DNA from 3 places in the Catellatospora sp. NPDC049111 genome. Region 2 is predicted to be linked to each of the others. Evidence: riboswitches for the same ligand, from Rfam matches in the RefSeq annotation. Region 2 holds a riboswitch; each other region holds the start of a gene.
What was found. Region 2 has a riboswitch for cobalamin ahead of AB0B66_RS04340 (putative cobaltochelatase). Riboswitches for the same ligand answer to the same signal wherever they lie in the genome.

Region 1 (4,204 bases), on a different contig from region 2:
GTGCGCCCGAGCAGCACATAGTCGAGCACCCGCATCCCGGGTGGCACCACGGGCTGCTGCGCCACCGTGGCCACGAGCTGGGCGCGGCGGCGGCGCGGTAGCGCCGTGGTGGGCGTACCGTCGATGATGATCTTTCCGTGGTGTGGCACCGCCCCGCCCACGGCCCGCAGCAGGGTCGACTTGCCCGCGCCGTTGGGGCCGATCACGGTGACCCACTCGCCGGAGGCCACGGTCAGGTCCACGCCGTGCAGGATCTCGGCGTCGCCCAGGGTCACCCGGACGTCCTCGACGGCCAGCATCAGACGCTCACCCGCCGGGTCGAGCGCAGCACCAGGATGAAGAACGGCGCGCCGAAGAACGCGGTGACCACGCCGATCGGCAGCTCGCCCGGGGCGATCAGGGTACGCGCGGCCAGGTCGGCCAGGGCCAGGAAGGCCGCGCCGAACAGCAGCGACAGCGGCAGGATCGAGCGGTACGAGCCACCGGCCAGCAGGCGCACCACGTGCGGCACGATGATGCCCACGAAGCCGATCAGCCCCGACACGGCGACCGCGGCGGCGGTGCCCAGCGAGGCCGCGGCCAGCAGGATCAACCGGGAGCGCTGCGGGTGCAGGCCCAGGCTCGCCGCCTCGGTGTCGCCGACGCTGAGCACGTCCAGCTCCCGGCGCAGGGCCAGCACCACGACCGTGGTGACCACCGCGTACGGCAGCAGCAGCGTCACCTCGTGCCAGCCGTTGGTGGCCAGCCGCCCGAGCAGCCAGGAGTACACCTCGCGGATGGTGTCCACATTGCGCTGGAGCAGGTACGTCTGGATCGCGGCGAGGAAACTCGACACGGCGACCCCGGCCAGGATCAGCGTCGCCGACGAGCGGTCCCGCCCGCCGGCCACCCCGAGCAGGTAGGTGACCACGACCGCGATACCCGCCCCGGCGAACGCGGCCAGCGGCAGCACGGCCCCGGCCCGGAACGCGATCGCCATGGTCGCGCCGAGCCCGGCTCCTGCGGCGACACCGAGCAGGTACGGGTCGGCCAGCGGGTTGCGGAAGACGCCCTGGTAGCAGCCGCCGGCCAGGGACAGCATCGCGCCGACCAGCAGGCCCAGCACCACCCGGGGCAGCCGCAGCTCGGTGATGATGGCGATCTCGCGCTCGTTCAGCCCCGACGGCAGGTCCACGCCGGGGATCAGGTTGAGCAGCTCCGCCGCGACCGAGCCGGGCGGCAGCGTCACCGGACCCAGGGCGACCCCGGCGACGAGCGCGACCAGCACGGCTCCGATCCCGGCGGCGAGCCACCCGGGACGCAGCCGTGCCGGTCGCAGTGTCGTCACGTCAGGCCGGGACCTTGTTCGCGGCGTCGACGATCGCGCGGATCAGGTCGACGACGCGGGGGCCCCAGCGCGAGGCGATGTCGTCGTCCAGCGCGATGACCTGGCCCTTGCTGACCGCGGTCATGCCGGCCCAGCCCGCACGGGCCTTGACGGTGTCCAGGTTCTGCTGGCAGCACTTGGTGTCGGCCAGGAAGATCAGGTCCGGGTTCGACTTGACCAGCGACTCGGCGGTGAGCTGCGGGTAGCCGCTGCCCTTGGTGTCGGCGGCGTCGGCCACGTTCTTCAGCCCGGCCAGCTCGAACAGCGAGCCGATGAACGTCTTCGAGGTCACCGAGTACAGCGTCGGGTCCAGCTCGTAGTAGTAGGACAGCGGGGTCGCGCGCTTCGGCAGGTCCTTGACCAGCTTGGCGATGTCGTCCTTCATTTTCTGGCCGAGCGCGGCCGCCTCGGCCTTGTGGCCGGTCAGCTCACCCAGCTCGGCGAGCTGCTGGTACGTGTCGTCCAGCGTCACGGCGGCCGGGGCCACGTAAACCGGGATCTTGAGGGTGGTCAGCTGGGCGACCACGTTGTTGGCGTCGGTGCTGAGCACGACCAGGTCGGGGCTCTTGGCGGCGACGGCCTCGGCGTTGGGCTGGAAGCCCGACAGCTCCGTCTTCGGCGCGTTCGCCGGGAAGTTCGAGTTGTCGTCGACGGCGACGACCTGGCCGCCGGCGCCGATCGCGAAGAGCATCTCGGTCGTCGTCGGCGACAGCGAGACGATCTTCACCGGCTGCGCGGGCAGCGTCACCGAGCCGACGGTCACCGGGTACGCCGCGGCGGCGTTCGACGGGGCAGGGGTCGCCGGGTCGTTCGTGGCGCAGGCCCCGAGCGCGGCGACGAGGCCGGCTGCGGCCAGCGCGCCGAACGCGCGGCGGGACAGGAAACGGGTACGCACTGATCCTCCTATCGGTCGAGGCAGGTCCTTCGCCGACAGGGCCCGATCAGGTGGGGCAGCCCGGTCCGCGAGACGCCCTTCCTCGAGAGCGTGGTTCGCGACTGCCGCAGGCGACCTGGCTCGCCCACCGAGGTGGGATCACAGTTGCGGGACAGCGCCGGGTTCACACCGGCTTCGCTGCGGGACAGTCAGCCGACACGCTAATACACACCCGTGCCGATGCTCGCGACGCGGAGTGGAGGATGTGCGCAGGCTCATCACGCCTGGGTCTTGTGGACCTCTTCGGCCTCGGCGGCGGGCACGTCTTCGCCGGGCTCGGTCTCGCCGGCCAGGGCGGCACGCAGCCGGTCCTTCTCGGCCCTGCGGCGGTCCACCGCGCCCTCGACCTGGGCCGCCACGTCGTCACGCAGGTTGCGCAGCAGGAAATAGCTCGCCGCCGCCGAGACCAGGATGGCGATCATCAGCTTGAGCAGCATGCTCAGGTTCGGCACGAACCACAGCGCGGCGAAGACGGCCAGGAAGAGCATCAGCCTGGCGAGCGTGTACTTGACAGCAGGACTCACCGGTCCAGGGTAGCCGCCGAACCTGCCGGGCCTCGGTCAGCCCCGCGCGAGGGGCCGGTCAGCCCCGTTCGGCGGCCGCCAGGCCGAGGTGCCAGAGCACGGCGTACACCACCGTGGTGACCAGCGCGCCCAGCCCGCCGGAGACCAGCGGCGGCAAGCCCGACGCCACGCCCACCGCGAGCACGCCGAGCACCACGGCCACCAGACCGGCGGCCGGGGCCACGGCGAGCCGCCCGCGGTGGCCCGCCGCCGCTTTGAACTGCTCCACGAAGATGATCGCCGGGAAGATCACCGCGAGCCAGCCGGTGAGGTCACCGAACTCGCCCATGCCGAGCAGGGCGAACAGGCCGTCGAAGGCGATCATGCCGAGCACGCTGATGGCGAACCCGGCCAGCGCGTACGCCACCAGGTCGGTGAGCGAGACGATGCGCCCGGACGCGTCCCGCCGCGGGCCCTTGCGCTGCTCCTCGGCCGGGCTCTGCGGATCGGCCACCCGTCAGGCCCAGACCTGCTGCGGCTCGCTGCGCCGCTCGGCCATGCTGACCGGCGCGCCGTACTCCTTGACGACCTGGTAGCGGGTGTCCCGCTCGACCGGGCTGAAGCCCGCGTCCCAGATCAGGTGGAGCAGGTCGTCGCGGTGCATCGTGTTCGGCGTGCCGTACGAGTCCGCGTCGTGCGTGATCTTGTACTCGACGACCGAGCCGTCCAGGTCGTCGACGCCGAAGTTCAGCGACAGCTGGGCCAGCGACAGGCCGTGCATGACCCAGAAGCACTTGATGTGGTCGAAGTTGTCCAGCATCAGCCGGGACACCGCGAACGTCTTGAGCGACTCGGCCGGGCTCGCCATCGTGGTGCGCGCCTGGATCCGGTTGCGGATCTTGCCGTCCGCGCTGTCGTGGAAGTCGTGCTGGTAGCGCAGCGGGATGAAGACGGTGAAGCCGCCGGTCTCGTCCTGCAGTTCGCGCAGGCGCAGCACGTGGTCGACGCGGTGCCGCGGCTCCTCGATGTGGCCGTAGAGCATCGTCGAGGGGGTGCGCAGGCCCTTGCTGTGCGCCAGGCGGTGGATGCGCGACCAGTCCTCCCAGTGGCAGGCGTGGTCGACGATGTGCTGGCGGACCTCCCAGTCGAAGATCTCGGCGCCACCGCCGGTCAGCGACTCCAGGCCCGCCTCCATCAGCTCGTCGAGGATCGCGTCGGCGGTCAGGCCGGAGATCTTCTCGAACCACTGCACCTCGGTCGCGGTGAACGCCTTCAGCTTGACGTTCGGCAGGGCCTGCTTGAGCTCCTTGAGCACGCGCGGGTAGTAGCGCCACGGCAGCGTCGGGTGCAGACCGTTGACGATGTGCAGCTCGGTGAGCTGCTCGTCCTTCATCTCCAGCG
Region 2 (4,204 bases):
AGGACGAGCGCGAGTCTGCGCACGGGTTACCTCCGAGGGGGTCGGTGGAGGCGGGTCGGGAGCAGGCCCGGCTCCGCTGGTCGCGGAGCCGGGCCCGGGATGGTGCGACGGATTCAGAGGGTGAGCGTCCAGGAGTTGATGTAGCCGGTGTCGATCGAGGCGGCGTCGCGGGCGCGCAGGCGCCAGGTGCCGTTCTTGACCTCGGAGGACAGGTTCACCGTGTAGATGGTGTCGATGTTGTCGGTGCTGCCGCCCGACCGGTTGTGCAGGTTGTACACCGAGCCGTCCGGCGCGACGAGGTCCACGATCAGGTCACCCTTGTACGTGTGCACGATGTGCACCTCTACCTTGGACGACGAGCCGGCGTTGCCCGTGCAGCCGGAGATCGTGATGTTGCTGTACACCCCGGTGGTGTTGTTGTCCGGGATGCTCACGTCGGTGCCGTTGGTGGCCGCGGCGCAGCTGCCGACCGGGTTGACCGTCCAGGTGAACGAGGCCGTGCCGGTCTTGCTCGCGCTGTCGGTCGCGGTGACGGTCACGGTGTAGGTGCCCGCGGTGGTCGGCGTGCCGGTGATCTGGCCGGTCGAGGCGCTGATCGAGGTGCCGGCCGGCAGGCCGCTGGCCGACCAGCTGTACGGCGAGGTGCCGCCGGAGGCGGTGCTGTTCAGGGTGACGGCGGTGCCGACGACGGTGGACTGGTTGCCGGGGCCGGTGACGGAGACGCCGCCAGGGGCCCCGCCGAGGGAGACCGCCGCGTTGTAGATGTCGGTCGCGAAGTAGCGGACCTCGGTGTACACACCCGGGTTCTGCGGGCGGGCGCAGCCGATGCCCCAGCTCACGATGCCGACCTGGATCCACTCGTTGGAGGCGTTCTTCTTGACCATCGGGCCGCCGGAGTCGCCCTGGCACGTGTCGACGCCGCCGGAGCTCCAGTTGCCGGCGCAGATCTCCTCATTGAAGACCAGGCCGGAGTAGTCGCCGCCGGCGCTCTGGCACTGCGTGTCGGTGATGAACGGGACCTGCGCCTTGAGCAGGTAACGCTGCTGGCCGCCGCCCTCGGTGGCCGCGCCCCAGCCCATCACGTCGAAGTTGCCGCTGTGCAGCGACGTGTCCGTGGCGATCTTCAGCAGCGGGGCGGTGGTGATCGGGCTGGACAGGCGGATCAGCGCCCAGTCCTTGCCGGTGCCGTTGTAGCCCGGGGCGCGGTACACGTAGTTCGAGGTGCGGGTGGTCCGGGTCGGGTCCTGCAGGTCGACGACGCCCCAGGTGGCCGTGATCGAGGTGTTGTTGCCGGTCGCGCCGACACAGTGCGCCGCGGTCAGCACCAGGCTCGCGGTGTACATCGCGCCGCCGCAGCCCATGGACAGGCGCACCATCCACGGGAACTCGCCCTGCGCGGCCCGGGTCCCGCCGACGACCTGAGGCGTGACCGAGCCGTCGCCGGAGGGCGCGGCCTGCGCCGGGACGGCGGCCGAGCCCAGGGCGAGCATGGCGCCGGCCAGCGCGATCGCGCCGGCGCGTAGCGCCGTTCGTAGTGAATTCCGCACAGGATCCTCCCAAGGTCCACCCGGCGCCGAGCGCTTCTGGCGCCGGATCGCCGGAGAGTTTCCCTGGAAGCTAGCGGAAGACAACGATACATAGCAATATCGAAGTTAATTGTTACGTGCTGATGTCGGGCCCGCCGGGGCGTGACACATGCCTCCGTACGGGCGACCCGCTTTGACGCGGCGCACCGCGTCCGTCACGATGGCCGGTGAGCGGCAGTGGAGGAACCCGGTGCGAGTCCGGGGCGGTCCCGCCACTGTCACCGGGGAGCGACCCCTCCCGAGCGGCTCCGTCTCACGACGCGCGCCGTTTCGGCACCAGGCCACGGCCGTTGACACGGTTGGAAGGCCGAGGGGAAGCGTCGATCCGGGAGCCAGGACACTCCGGCCGCTCGCGACGCCGCACGGCGTCACCACACCGGATTTCGCGGGCGAGGAAACCCGCGGAGAGGACTCGCGCATGGGCTCGTGCCTGAGCGGGCTTTGACCCCGCTGTATCCGTTCGCAGCCGTCGTCGGCCTGGCCGACCTCCGGCTCGCCCTGCTGCTCAACGCCGTCTCGCCCGCCATCGGCGGGGTGCTGGTGCGCGGCGAGAAGGGCACCGCCAAGTCCACCGTGGTGCGGGCGCTGGCCGGGCTGCTGCCGCAGGTCGAGGTCGTCGCCGGGTGCCGGTTCGGCTGCGACCCGGCGTCGCCGTACGGCGCGTGCCCGGACGGGCCGCACAGCGCCGGTCAGGACGTCATCGTCCGGCGCGCCAGGCTGATCGAGCTGCCCGTCGGTGCGACCGAGGACCGGCTGGTCGGCGCGCTGGACCTGGAACGGGCGCTGACCGCCGGGCAGGCCGCGTACTCGCCGGGCCTGCTGGCCGGGGCGCACCGCGGCGTGCTCTACGTCGACGAGGTGAACCTGCTCCACGACCACCTGGTGGACCTGCTGCTCGACGCCGCCGCGATGGGCGAGGCGTACGTGGAGCGCGACGGCGTCTCGGTGCGCCATGCCGCCCGGTTCCTGCTGGTGGGGACCATGAACCCGGAGGAGGGTGAGCTGCGCCCGCAGCTGCTCGACCGGTTCGGGCTGGCGGTGCAGGTGCGCGCCCCGCGGGAGCCGAAGGAGCGGGTCGAGGTGGTGCGGCGGCGGCTGGCGTACGAGGCCGACCCGGCCGGGTTCGCGGCGCGGTGGGCCGAGGCGGACGCCGAGCTGGCCGAGCGTATCGACACCGCCCGGCGGCGGCTGCCCACGGTGGAACTGCCCGACGCGGAGTTGACCCGCATCGCGCACGTGTGCGCCGCGTTCGAGGTGGACGGGCTGCGGGCCGACCTGGTGGTGGCCCGCGCCGCGCTGGCCCTGGCCGCCTGGCACGGCCGCGGCCGGGTCACCGAGCAGGACGTGCGGGACGCGGCCCGGCTGGCGCTGCCGCACCGCCGCCGGCGCGACCCGTTCGACGCCCCGGACCTCGACGAGCAGGCCCTGGAGGACGCGTTGAACAGCGCACCTCCGCCGGCTGAAGCCGACGGCTCCCACGACGGCCCGGGTGCTCCCGACGACCAGGACCGTGCGGCGGGCGGCGAGGGTGCCCCGAAGGCCGATCTCGACGGTGATGCCGACCTGGACGGTGACGGGCCGGACGGCTCCGGTCCGGACGACGGGCCCGACGGTGGCCCGGACGACGACGGGCCGTATGACGGCCCGCGGCCGGGCGGGCCCGGCGGTGCGGCCCCGGACGAGGGCGGCACGCCGCCGCGGCCGGTGCCGCAGGGGGACACCCGGCAGCGGGACGGGGCCGACGAGGGGCGTTACGCGTCGGCGGGGCAGCAGCACGCCGAGGCGGCGACGCCACGGCGGGCGCGGCTGTTCGCGGTGCAGGGAGTGGGGGAGGGTGCGGCGGGGCGGCGCTCACCCGCGTACACCCGGATGGGTCGGACCGTCGGCGCGCGGGTGCCCGGCGGCACCCTGGCCGCGCTGCACCTGGCGGCGACCGTGCGGGCGGCGGCCGGGCGGCAGCACGCCCGGGGCCGGACCCCCGGCGGCCCGCTGCGGCTGGTCGCGGCCGATCTGCGCGAGCCGGTGCGGCAGGGGCGCGAGTCGAACCTGGTGCTGTTCTGCGTGGACGCCTCCGGGTCGATGGCGGCCCGGCAGCGTATGGGCGCGGTGAAGGGCGCGGTGCTGTCGCTGCTGCTCGACGCGTACCAGCGGCGTGACAAGGTCGGCCTGGTCACCTTCCGGGGCAGCGAGGCGGAGCTGGCGCTGCCGCCGACGTCCAGCGTGGAGGCCGGCGCGGCGCGGCTGCGCGAGCTGCCCACGGGCGGGCGTACCCCGCTGGCCGCGGGACTGCGCCGGGCGGCGCACACGCTGCGGGTCGAGCGGCTCCGCGACCCGCACCGGCGCGCGCTGCTGGTGCTGGTGACCGACGGCCGGGCCACCGCCGGGGCGGACCCGGTCGGCGAGGCCATGCGCATCGCGGGCGGGCTCGCCGCGACCGGGGTGTCGGCGGTGGTCGTGGACTGCGAGTCGGGGGTGGTGCGGCTCGGACTCGCCGCCCGCCTGGCGGCGCGGCTCGGCGCGGAGCACGTGCCGTTGGCCGAGGTGACCGCGCAGGGGCTGGCCGGGGTGGCCCGCCGGGACCGCCGGAGGGCGGCATGACGCAGACGAGTGGAGGCCGC
Region 3 (4,204 bases), on a different contig from region 2:
CTGATCATCAAGGAGCAGCGGTCCGAGCTGGTCAAGCACCACCTGTGGGTGCTGTGGACCGACTACTTCAAGGCCCCGCACTTCGAGAAGTACCCGAACCTGAACCAGCTGTTCAACGAGGCCACCAAGCTGTCCGGCGCCGCCGGCACCAAGGGTCAGGCCGACCCGGCCGTGGCCGAGCAGCTGCTGGGCAGGATCGAGGAGATCTCCAAGATCTTCTGGGAGACCAAGCGGGCCTGAGCCATGATGGGGCACCCCGCGACGACCGCGAGCGAGGTGCCCCATCGCGCAACGCGACTCGATCTACGATGCGACGATGACCTCGACGCCGTCCGCGCATGCCGTCAGCCAGTACGCGACGACGACCGAAAACCTCACCGCTCGCATCGCACTGCATGCCTACGGCACGAACCCGCAGAGTTGGTTCTCCTGGCTCGGCGAGCGGCTCCCGCTGGCCGGCGACGTACTCGAAGTCGGCGCCGGCACCGGAAAACTGTGGACCCACGTGGATCACGTCACCAGAGGGATCCGCCTCACCCTGACGGACTTCTCCGGCGCGATGTGCGAGCAGCTGCGCACCGTCCCCGAAGCGCGTGTGCGGCAGTGCGACGCGACGGACCTGCCGTTCGGCGATGCCGTGTTCGACACCGTGATCGCCAACCACATGCTGTACCACGTCGACGACCCGGCTGCCGCGCTGCGCGAGTTCGCCCGGGTGCTGCGTCCGGGCGGGCGGCTCGCGGTCGCCGTGAACGGCCGCGACCACCTCGAAGAACTCAACGCCATCGGACCGGCAGTCGGTCGCCCCGACCTGGCGCTGCACGCCACCCAGAACGACTTCACCGCCGAGACCGGTCCCGGCTACCTGGCGCGCCTCTTCGCCGACGTCTCGGTCGAGCGCTACCACGGCGACCTCGAAGTCCCCAGCCCCGACCCGGTCCTCACCTATCTCGCCAGCCTGTCGTCCGAACCGCTCACGCCGAAGCAGTTCGCCGCGGCCCGTAACCACCTCCAGGCCCGGATCGATGCCGACGGCAGCTTCCGCGTACGCAAGCACACCGTGCTCATCACAGCCTCAGCAGGGACGACGCAATCCGCCGACCATGTCTAGGCTGTGGCGGTGACTGGTGCCGCGGAAGAGACTCCGGTTCCGGGCGACGCCTCGGCGCACCGGAACTCCGCCCTTCAGGTGATGTCGGAGGTCGATCCGTTGTGGCCGCGGCCGGGCGACCCTCTCGGCCACGACGTCACACCCGTGCCCCGACGGGACCCAGGGTGGGCAACCGTGCTGCGGATCGGAGCCGTCGTGCTGGTGCTCTGGTCGTCGAGCTTCGCTTCTCCGTGCTGGGCGTCTCCCGGCTGCAGCTGTCGAGTCACGACGTGAGCTTTCGGACGCCCGGTCCCGGGTGCGTTGACCTGATCCTGTGATCGCCCCGTTCAGCGAGGTGTCCACCGGTCCGTGTGGATGGCTTCGGCCAGCGGCCGGCGGCGGCGCCAGCCGTGCCGTTCGAGGTCGGGCACGGCTTCGAGGTGGGTGACCGGGCCGAGGCAGAGCCAGGCGACCGGACGGATCCCGGCCGGAATGGCTAGCAGCTCCCGCAGGAACTCCTCGCGGTAGAACGACACCCACCCGACGCCCAACTGCTCCGCCGTGGCCGCCAGCCACAGGTTCTGGATGGCCAGGCACACCGAGTACAGCCCGGCGTCGGCGATCGCGTGCCGGCCCAGCACCGCGGGAGATCCTCGGTCGGGGTCGTAGGTCACCACGACCGACAGCGTCGACTCCAGCACCCCGTCGATCTTGATCCGGGCGAACCGCTCGGCGGCCTCGGCGTCCAGCGTGGCGGCGAACACCTCACGTTCCCGGTGTACGTGCTGATGGAACGCCTCCCGCAGCGGCCGGTCGCGGACCACGACGAAATCCCACGGCTGCGTCAGGCCGACGCTGGGCGCGGCGTGCGCCGCCTCCAGGACCCGGTCCAGCACGTCGACCGAGATCGCGGCCCCCGTGAACTGTCCACGCACGTCCCGGCGGCGGTGGATGACGTCGTAGAACTCGCTGACCATGGGCAGGCTCCCGCTGCTGTCGGGCTCCGGGCAGGCCGGGGCCGTGGACGCGAGGCCGGTCTTCGGACTCCCAGATCGACGCCCTCCGCCCGCCTTCCCAGCCGGTCAGGCCAGTGGCTGCGCGTACTGCGCGTGGGCGGCAGCTCCCTGGTCACCGCGGCGGGCCCGTGCCGGACACGTTACCGCCGACGCCGAGCAGCACCGCCATCGGCGCGGCCACGACCGGATACGCGACCAACCGCAGACCCACCGGCTCGGGTGGCCCGTTCGTCACGAATGCACGGTCGCCTCACGTCCCGCGAGCAAGCGACTGCCGTGGATACTGGACCGATGGACGGGGAGGAACCGCTGGTGGGCGGCCGGATGACGGCCGGCATCGTGCGCCGCGGCGGCCACGTGCACCGGCCGATGGGCTCGTGGTCGCCGGCGGTGCACGAGTTTCTCGGCCACCTGGAGTCGGTCGGATTCGCCGGTTCGCCGCGGTTCGTGGGTGTCGAGGGCGGTCACGAGGTTTTGACATACCTGTCCGGGGACGTGGCGGTGGATCCGCAGTGGCAGCCCGGCCGTGGTGCCCGCCTGCCGGGGTACGCCCGCACGGACCGAGCCCTGACCGAGGCGGCGAAGCTGATCAGGCGGCTGCACCACGCGGCAGCCGGGTTCAGCCCGACGATCACCGCTTACCGCTTCCATCCGTGTGCGCCCCGCCCGGGACAGATCGTCTCCCACGGTGACCTCGGACCGTGGAACACCGTCTACCGGGCGGGGATCCCGGTGGCGTTCATCGACTGGGACGCCACGCAGCCGGTGGACCCGCTCGACGACCTGGCGGCGGCCGCGTGGAGTTTCGTGCCGCTGTGCCCACCCGGGCAACTACGCGAAGCCGACTTCGACCCCCTGCCGGACCTGCCGAGGCGGCTTCGCCTGTTCGTCGACGCGTACGGGCTCGCCGACAGGCAGGCGATGCTGCCCGCTCTGCAACGGGCCAAACTGCACGAGGTCGAGCGCGTCAAGTACGCGCCGCTCGCACCAGCCGAGGCGGCCGCCTCCCTGGAGTACTACGCCGGTCAGCTGCGGTGGCTTCATGACGTCTCCGCCGACCTGGGATCCTGCCTGTAGAGCGGTGCCGTGCGGCTCCACGGTCAGCTCGGATCGGCCGGATAAACCTTCCCACGGGCGCGCAGCAGGGCCGAGATGTCGATGATCTGGTCGGGCCGGCACGCGGTCGATCGAATCGCGGCGGAGACCTCAGCGCCCCGCCTGGGTGCCGCGCACCGACGCGGCCACCGCGATGACCACCACCGCGAACAGCCCGACGACGACAGACGGCACCGTCGCCAGGCAGGCCAGCCGCCAGCTCAGCGACCTCGTGGCGAACCAGCCGAGCAGCGCGCCGAACGCGAGCGCGAACAACAGGGCGAAGCCGAGGGCCAGCCGCGCCTGTGCCCGCCGCTCGCCTGCCCGGCCAGTCGAGGCGGCACCGGCGCCGAGCGCCGCGCCCTGACCTAGTCCGGCCGGCAGCACGGCGATCGTCAGTATCGCCGCCGAAGGCGAGAACGCGACGATCACTGCACCGAGCAGCATCAGCACGAGCGCCGATCCGGTCACCGCCGCAGGCGCCCGCCGCCCGAGCAGGTAACCGGCCGCGAATCCCGACACGATGGCGGCCAACTGCGCGACAACGACGGTCGTCAGCCCGGTCGCCGTCAGGCCGAGGGCCTGCCGGGCCGCGCCGAGCAGCGGACCGATCAGGACGGCGAGCTGGCACGCGGCGACCATCGCGCCCAGCCCGGCACCGACGAGCAGCCACGACGACCGGCCGGGAGGCGGCACAGGTGGCGGTACCACGGACGGCGTCGGCTGGCGGATCTGTTCACTCATCGCGCCATATTAGGACTCGCCAAAAGTTATGATCACATGTCGTCCGATATGGAGGGAAAGTCGATGGCGCGGCGCAAAAACCCTTCCGGGTGCGGGTGTCTGATGCTCATCCTGCTGGGGCCGTTCCTCGCGAGTCTGGCGATCTCCATTCCCGGAACGATCCTCGCCTCGCCCGCGATCGTGGCGTTCCTGCTGGCCGAGGACCCCGGCCAGATCGGGGCGTACCCGTCGTGGGTGGGTCGGTGTGGCGCTCGCGCCG

Region 1: another riboswitch for cobalamin. It lies ahead of AB0B66_RS27995 (ABC transporter substrate-binding protein); the one in region 2 lies ahead of AB0B66_RS04340 (putative cobaltochelatase).
Region 3: another riboswitch for cobalamin. It lies ahead of bluB (5,6-dimethylbenzimidazole synthase); the one in region 2 lies ahead of AB0B66_RS04340 (putative cobaltochelatase).

What each region holds. Positions count from the first base shown of each region.
Region 1 is NZ_JBEZEB010000025.1:23,693-27,896, reverse strand. It holds gene AB0B66_RS28005 (ABC transporter ATP-binding protein) at 1-299, opposite strand, end outside; gene AB0B66_RS28000 (iron ABC transporter permease) at 299-1,327, opposite strand; gene AB0B66_RS27995 (ABC transporter substrate-binding protein) at 1,329-2,246, opposite strand; cobalamin riboswitch at 2,349-2,479, opposite strand; gene AB0B66_RS27990 (DUF4229 domain-containing protein) at 2,519-2,824, opposite strand; gene AB0B66_RS27985 (hypothetical protein) at 2,883-3,317, opposite strand; gene mqnE (aminofutalosine synthase MqnE) at 3,321-4,204, opposite strand, start outside.
Region 2 is NZ_JBEZEB010000002.1:392,085-396,288, forward strand. It holds gene AB0B66_RS04330 (M14 family zinc carboxypeptidase) at 1-23, opposite strand, end outside; gene AB0B66_RS04335 (trypsin-like serine protease) at 114-1,547, opposite strand; cobalamin riboswitch at 1,767-1,929, shown strand; gene AB0B66_RS04340 (putative cobaltochelatase) at 2,013-4,184, shown strand.
Region 3 is NZ_JBEZEB010000016.1:87,897-92,100, forward strand. It holds gene sodN (superoxide dismutase, Ni) at 1-240, shown strand, start outside; gene AB0B66_RS22575 (class I SAM-dependent methyltransferase) at 317-1,111, shown strand; gene bluB (5,6-dimethylbenzimidazole synthase) at 1,438-2,067, opposite strand; cobalamin riboswitch at 2,127-2,257, opposite strand; gene AB0B66_RS22585 (hypothetical protein) at 2,219-2,341, opposite strand; gene AB0B66_RS22590 (phosphotransferase) at 2,398-3,183, shown strand; gene AB0B66_RS22595 (hypothetical protein) at 3,313-3,945, opposite strand; gene AB0B66_RS22600 (hypothetical protein) at 4,190-4,204, shown strand, end outside.